3 regions of the uncultured Planococcus sp. genome follow, and region 3 is predicted to be linked to each of the others. Evidence: riboswitches for the same ligand, from Rfam matches in the RefSeq annotation. Region 3 holds a riboswitch; each other region holds the start of a gene.

Region 1 (2,268 bases), on a different contig from region 3:
TGAAGGTCGCCGTGCAGAAGCGCTTCCGATTCAGTCAAAAAGCTCTTCTTCAATTTCGCCACTTCCAGCTGCAGCTTACGATCGCTCCAGATCGCTTCTACCGCTGATTGGAGCTGCGGTTCGTAATCATTGGTCTCAACGTCGAAAAAGGGATCTGTAAAGATGAGATCTTCCGTGATCTTGCAGAGCTCCGGGTTGGAGAACTCAGCAGCCAAACCCTTTTTCTCAAAAGGATGCAAGCCGTAATCCGATGTATGGAATAAAGTCTGCGCCAAATATTCACCGATATCCTGCGACAGTCTCGGGAAATTTTCTCCGTTGACCAAGCCTTCCCTTGCAATCTCAAGATGGGACAAGTCTTCCATCACCGTAATGGCCAACTCTTCATCCGTAGCATAGACTGCAGGTACCAATGAAGGAACGAACTCTCCGTGTTTTCTCAGGACATTGGCTTCAATGGTTGCCCGCTTCAAAGTCAGCGGCCAGCTTTCACCGATTACTTTCGCATATGGCAATGCCTGTTTAATGATCAGCCGCTTGCCGGTTTGCGGATCTTCAATCTGAAAAACATAATTCAAGTTGCCATCGCCGATTTCCCGGCAAGTCAATCGGGCATTGCCATCGAATGGATGGACAGCCTTTGCCAATGCGATCGCCGTCGATTCAGTTAATGCTTTATAAGTAGTGGGAACAGTAAGAGTCATGATTTTTCTTCCTTTCTTCTGCAATATAAAAAGCCTCTTTCAAAAGAAAGAGGCCAGAATAAGAGATTCCATGCCTCTTATCTTTCAGAAAATAAATTTCTGATGGAATTAGCACCGTGCCTTACAGGATGTTCATCCTGGCGCCAAAGCGCCCCGTCTCACAACGGTATTACGGTCGGTTGCTGGGCGTCATCGGGCCAAAATCCCTCTGCCAGCTCTTGATAAGAGTACTACATGTATTACTATTAAGTTTATGAAGAGAATCCTATCACGATTCAGAATTGACTGTCAACGCATTTTTCCAATAAAAACAATTTTTTGATAACAGAGTTGACAGACTTCTGCTCACATGAAATAATCAGAATTACTTTACTGTATTAAATCGACTTAGTTATTTTGGATTAAATTATAAAATTATTTTACTCAATTTCATATCTTTCTTATTCAGAGCAGGTGGAGGGACAAGCCCTATGATACCCGGCAACCGGTCCAATGATGGACACGGTGCTAATTCTTGCAGCCAGAACCGATGGCTGAGAAATAAGAAGTTGTTAACGCCCTTAACCTCTTCTTATTTGAAGAGGTTTTTTATTTTTTAAATTGCATGGGAGTGTGGAATAGATGAGCGTATTGACTGCTACTTATCAAGTATACGGAAAGCCCGGTTCCTTCGAAAAAAAAGCGGAAGGCATTGCTTTGGGACTGACGATCGGCTCCTGGACAGACTTGCCGCTGCTTGAACAGGCACAACTGAAACACCATAAGGGACATGTTGTTTCCATCGAAGAGTTTACGGAAGACAGCCATCCATTGAAGCCGGAGCTGATAAAGGCAGAACTCGAGATTGCCTACCCGAGCATCAATTTCTCAGCTGACTTTCCTGCCATCCTGACCACGGTTTTCGGCAAACTATCCCTGGATGGTGAAGTGAAGCTATTGGATTTGGATTTCAGCCATGATCTGCTCAGCCACTTTCCTGGTCCGCGCTTCGGAATAGAAGAAATTCGCAATACACTTGGCGTAGCCGGAAGGCCGCTTCTGATGAGCATATTCAAAGGCGTCATCGGCCGCGACCTGGATTTTCTGTCTGCTCAATTGCGCGAGCAAGCTTTAGGCGGCGTAGACCTTGTCAAAGACGACGAAATTTTGTTCGACAATCCGCTGACTCCATTCGAAAGCCGCATCACAACGGGTAAAAGAGTACTGGAAAATGTCTATGAAGAAACGGGCCACCGCACACATTATGCGGTGAACCTGTCGGGCAGAACTTCCGACCTGAAAGGAAAGGCACGAAAAGCACGGGAGCTGGGAGCGGATGCCTTACTGTTCAACGTCCACGCATACGGCCTCGATGTGCTGCAGGAATTGGCGGAAGATGATGAGATCGGTTTGCCGCTGATGGCGCATCCTGCATTCAGTGGTGCCTTCACTTCATCCGCATTTTATGGCCTAGCTGCGCCGCTCGCACTCGGGAAACTGATCCGCTATGCCGGTGCAGACTTCTCCCTCTTCCCTTCTCCTTACGGCAGTGTTGCTTTGGAGAAAACAGCTGCTCTTGCACTCG
Region 2 (2,268 bases), 200 kb from region 3:
CATCCATGGAGTTGCACCCACTGCAATCGCTGCTTCGATGACGCCTTTATCAATTTCACGGAGTGAGTTTTCCACAATCCGTGCGAAAAATGGAATGGCGGCAACCGATAAAGATACACTGGCCGCAATCGGACCGATCGTCGTTCCTGTGATCAATTTCGTCAACGGGATGAGTGCCACCAATAGAATGATGAATGGAATGGAACGCACGATGTTGACAATAAAGCCGATCACCGCATTGACCGGCCGATTTTCAAGAAACAGCCCGCGGTCTGTAATGAATAACAAGATTCCAAGTGGCAGCCCAACAATCAGCGCGACAGCTAAAGAAATTCCGATCATCGTCAATGTTTGAAAGAAGGCCGTCTGTATTTCCGGCCACAATTCGATAATCCGTCCCCATTCAATGCCCATTCGGAATCACCTCCACAATTGCTGATCTGCTTTCCATATACTTCAATGCGTCCATAACCGCAGTAGAAGTTCCTTTCAACTCCATGATAAAAATACCGAGAGGCTGTTCCTGAATGTACTCGATCGCTCCGTGTAAAAAGTTCCCTTTTACCGGGTAATTCTGCAGCATATCGGAAATCACGCCTTCTCCTGCCACGCCGCCTTTGAACAGTACTTTCACCAGCGTGCCTGTAAATTCGCTTAAAATATGCTCTGGTACATTGAACGATACGACACTGGATATGAATTCCTTGGTCAATTCCTTTTGTGGATCTGCAAAAATATCATATACTTGACCTTCTTCGATGACGCGTCCCCCTTGCATGACGGCCATGCGGTCACAGATTTCCTTGACGACATTCATTTCATGCGTGATGAGGACAATCGTGATATCCAATTTACGGTTGATGTCTTTCAGTAAACGCAAAATGGATAAAGTCGTATTGGGGTCAAGGGCGGATGTAGCTTCATCGCACAGCAGTACGGCCGGATTGTTGGCAAGTGCCCGTGCGATGCCGACGCGCTGTTTTTGCCCGCCGCTCAATTGTGCCGGATAAACATCCCGCTTGTCGGATAAACCGACCATTTCGAGCAGCTCTTCCACCCGGGTTTTAATGTTTTTTGCAGGAGTTCCTGCTGCCCGAAGCGCAAAAGCGATATTGTCGTAAACCGTCTTTTGGCTGATCAGATAAAAATGCTGGAAAATCATTCCGATTTTCAACCGGGCTTTTCTCAGCTGATCTCCGTTCAGTTGGGTTAAATCGTTGCCATCTACCGTTACACTGCCAGAGGTCGGCCGTTCCAGCAGGTTGATGCATCGGATCAGCGAGCTTTTTCCGGCACCAGAATAGCCGACGATTCCGAAAATCTCGCCTTTTCCGATATCCAATGAAACATTGTCTACTCCGGTGACTGTGCCATGCTTAGTTGTGTAGGTCTTCGTCAATTTCTCGATCTGTATCATAGCGTCCTCCCGGCAATAAAAAGATGCCTCTTTCATCAAGAAAGAGACATCGAAAATTTTAGTTTCTCGACTTATCTTCCAGAACATTTGCATGTTCTGTTGGATTTGGCACCTTCCCAATCGGGGGTTGCCGGACGTCATAGGGCCTATCCCTCAGTCTCTCTTGATAAGTTTACGTTATTTGATTAAATTTTATGTTACAGGCATTAATTACGAGTGTCAATCTACTTTTTGAATTTTTCGTACAATTTATCGCGGCGGTCTTCAAAAACCGGTATCCGATTCCGGACTTCTTCCACTTCATCCAAATCGATATCGACGTAAGCGACACCTTCGTCTTTCTTCATGTCGAGACGGACTTCTCCCCATGGAGCAATTGCCATCGTGCTTCCCCCGAACTCGTTGTTTGGATCGCTGCCGATGCGGTTTACTGCCACAATAAAGCATTGGTTCTCGATCGCTCGCGCCTGCAGCAGGATGCGCCAATGATCAATTCGTGCCTCCGGCCATTCAGCTGATACAAAAATTAGTTTTGCGCCATTCAATGCCTGCGCGCGAATCCATTCAGGGAAACGGATATCGTAGCAGATGACTCCCCCGTAAACGGTATTTTCCAATTCGAATGTGCCCAGTGAATCTCCTTCTTCAAGATGGATATGCTCATCCATCAAGCAAAAGCGATGTGCTTTATCATATTCCGAAATAAGCTCTCCGTTTTTGTCGACGACATACATCGTGTTATAGAAACCACCGTTCTTTTTCGTCGAAACAGATCCACCGACAATATTGACCTTGTATTCTTTCGCAAAACTCTTCAGCAACTCCACGGTCCGGTTCGTGCTGTCTGCAAG
Region 3 (2,268 bases):
GTCCTGCTTCAAACGTTATCTTTTAAGGTAGAGGAGGAATTGGCATGTTTATCTGGATGTTGCTATTATTTATTATCTGTTATGTAATCGGCTGTTTTCATGGATCACTTGCAGCTCAGGCTCTATCAGGGGTCAACGTCAAAAAGGAAGGTGTAAAAAATTCCGGGGCTTCCAATGCAGCCATCGTACTGGGATGGAAATATGGTTTGCTTGTCGCTTTCATCGATATTTCTAAAGGCTTTGCTGCTGTTGCAGGCTTACGTCTTTTGCTGGATTCCAGCAGTCTTTCTCCTGAAATGATCTGGACCCTGTTGTTCATCGCAGGTGCCGGCGTAATTTTCGGCCATAACTTTCCGTTCTATATGAATTTCAATGGCGGCAAAGGCACGGCTTCTGTAATTGGCGTCATGCTGGCCCTCGATTGGAAGCTTGGACTGGTCGGACTGCTCTTGCTCATCGGCGTTTCGCTCGCCACCGATTATTTGGTCATTGGCGTACTGGTGCTTTACGCGGTTTATTTTATGATTGCTTTCGGTCCTGCTGTTGGACCATGGCCATTACTCACAGCCTTGGCTTTATTCGCAATGGCGGTATGGAAGCATAGCGAAAACATTATTCGAATAAAGAATGGAAGCGAGAGCAAAGTATCCTCCATCTTTAAGAAGAAGCCTTCAACCCCTATAAAGTAAAGGAGTTTAACTAATTATTGCTTTCATTTGAAAGATTGTGAAATAAATATCATAATTCTTCTTGACATTTTTGTTATTTCACCATAAAGTAGGAATCACGAATCGAATAGCATACATCACTTTCTTATCAAGAGAAACCGAGGGACAGGCCCTGAGACGTTTCGGCAGCAGATTTGTTTAACCGCAAAAACTGTGCCAACTCCTGCAAATGCCATTTGCGCATTTGGAAGATGAGAATTAGATGGTTTCAACAGGAGCCTTCTTTTTTCTTATGGATAAGAAAAAAGGGGGCTCTTTTTTGTCCATTATCTCAGAAGAATGTGAGACACCATCGATTTGATAAGACCCATTACAGCATGAGGAGGTTCAATCACCATGATTCAATTCGAAGGCGTCGCAAAGACTTATCAATCAGGAAAACAGGAAATCCATGCCTTGAACGGCATTGACCTGACCGTCGAAACCGGCGAAATTTATGGAGTCATCGGCTTTAGCGGAGCCGGAAAAAGTTCACTGATCCGCACTGTGAATCTGCTCGAACGTCCTTCTGCAGGACGCGTATTGATTCAAGGAAAAGATATATCCACTTTATCCAGCAAGGAGATCCGCACCATCCGAAAAGATATCGGCATGATTTTCCAGCATTTCAACTTGCTGAATTCAAAAACGGTTTACCATAACGTCGCTATGCCACTCTTGCTTGCCAAGACACCAAAAGCAGATATTGAAAAACAGGTAACCGACCTGCTCGACTTTGTCGGTCTTGCTGACCAGGCGCAAAAATACCCGGATCAGCTGTCAGGCGGACAGAAACAACGGATCGGCATTGCCCGGGCGCTTGCTACTAATCCATCTGTTCTGCTGTGCGACGAAGCAACTTCGGCACTTGATCCGCAAACGACTAAATCGATTTTGGACCTGCTTCGCAAAATCAATAAGGAATACAACATCACCATTCTGCTCATCACTCACGAAATGGGCGTCATCCGGGAAATCTGCGACAAAGTGGCTGTGCTTGAAGCAGGGAAAGTCATCGAGCAGGGCAGCGTCTTCGATATTTTCTCGAATCCGCAGCAACCAACCACTCAACGGTTTGTCCGCTCCGTCATGAACGACGAACTTCCTGATTCGCTGCTGGCACAAATTCAGGATGCTAAAAGCGATAATGCCATCTACCGCCTCCAGTTTACCGGCACTTCCGTCGGCAAACCGTTCATGTCCCGAGTATCACGCGATTTCAAAGTTGATTTGAATGTGCTGTTCGGCAACATCACCGAGCTGCAAGGCGTCCCGTACGGCAACCTGATCGTGGAATTTTCCGGCGAGCCCAGTGAAATCGAATTGGCTTTGTCCTCCATCCGAGAAAGTGAAATCCATGTAGAGGAGGTCAATAATTATGTCAGTTAACTATGAACAGATCATAGAAGCTCTATGGGAAACCATTTACATGACCGGCGCAGCATTCGGCTTTTCCCTTTTGATCGGCTTTCCGCTCGGCATCCTGCTGGTGGTCACCCGCAAAGGCCATTTGCTGGAAAATGAACCGGTCTCCAAAATGTTGAATATCGTCATCAATATT

Evidence for each region. A riboswitch is a leader RNA that binds a small molecule or an ion and turns the genes downstream of it on or off. The one in region 3 is predicted to bind S-adenosylmethionine.
Region 1: another riboswitch for S-adenosylmethionine. It lies ahead of mtnW (2,3-diketo-5-methylthiopentyl-1-phosphate enolase); the one in region 3 lies ahead of Q0785_RS01165 (methionine ABC transporter ATP-binding protein).
Region 2: another riboswitch for S-adenosylmethionine. It lies ahead of Q0785_RS00165 (methionine ABC transporter ATP-binding protein); the one in region 3 lies ahead of Q0785_RS01165 (methionine ABC transporter ATP-binding protein).

Annotation. Positions count from the first base shown of each region.
Region 1 covers NZ_CANMXD010000010.1:81,149-83,416, forward strand. Annotated here, with positions in the region: gene mtnK (S-methyl-5-thioribose kinase) at 1-704, opposite strand, end outside; SAM riboswitch class I at 779-932, opposite strand; SAM riboswitch class I at 1,142-1,251, shown strand; gene mtnW (2,3-diketo-5-methylthiopentyl-1-phosphate enolase) at 1,326-2,268, shown strand, end outside.
Region 2 covers NZ_CANMXD010000001.1:26,341-28,608, reverse strand. Annotated here, with positions in the region: gene Q0785_RS00170 (methionine ABC transporter permease) at 1-414, opposite strand, end outside; gene Q0785_RS00165 (methionine ABC transporter ATP-binding protein) at 404-1,417, opposite strand; SAM riboswitch class I at 1,486-1,590, opposite strand; gene Q0785_RS00160 (carbon-nitrogen family hydrolase) at 1,642-2,268, opposite strand, start outside.
Region 3 covers NZ_CANMXD010000001.1:225,262-227,529, reverse strand. Annotated here, with positions in the region: gene Q0785_RS01170 (glycerol-3-phosphate acyltransferase) at 45-689, shown strand; SAM riboswitch class I at 811-926, shown strand; gene Q0785_RS01165 (methionine ABC transporter ATP-binding protein) at 1,065-2,096, shown strand; gene Q0785_RS01160 (methionine ABC transporter permease) at 2,086-2,268, shown strand, end outside.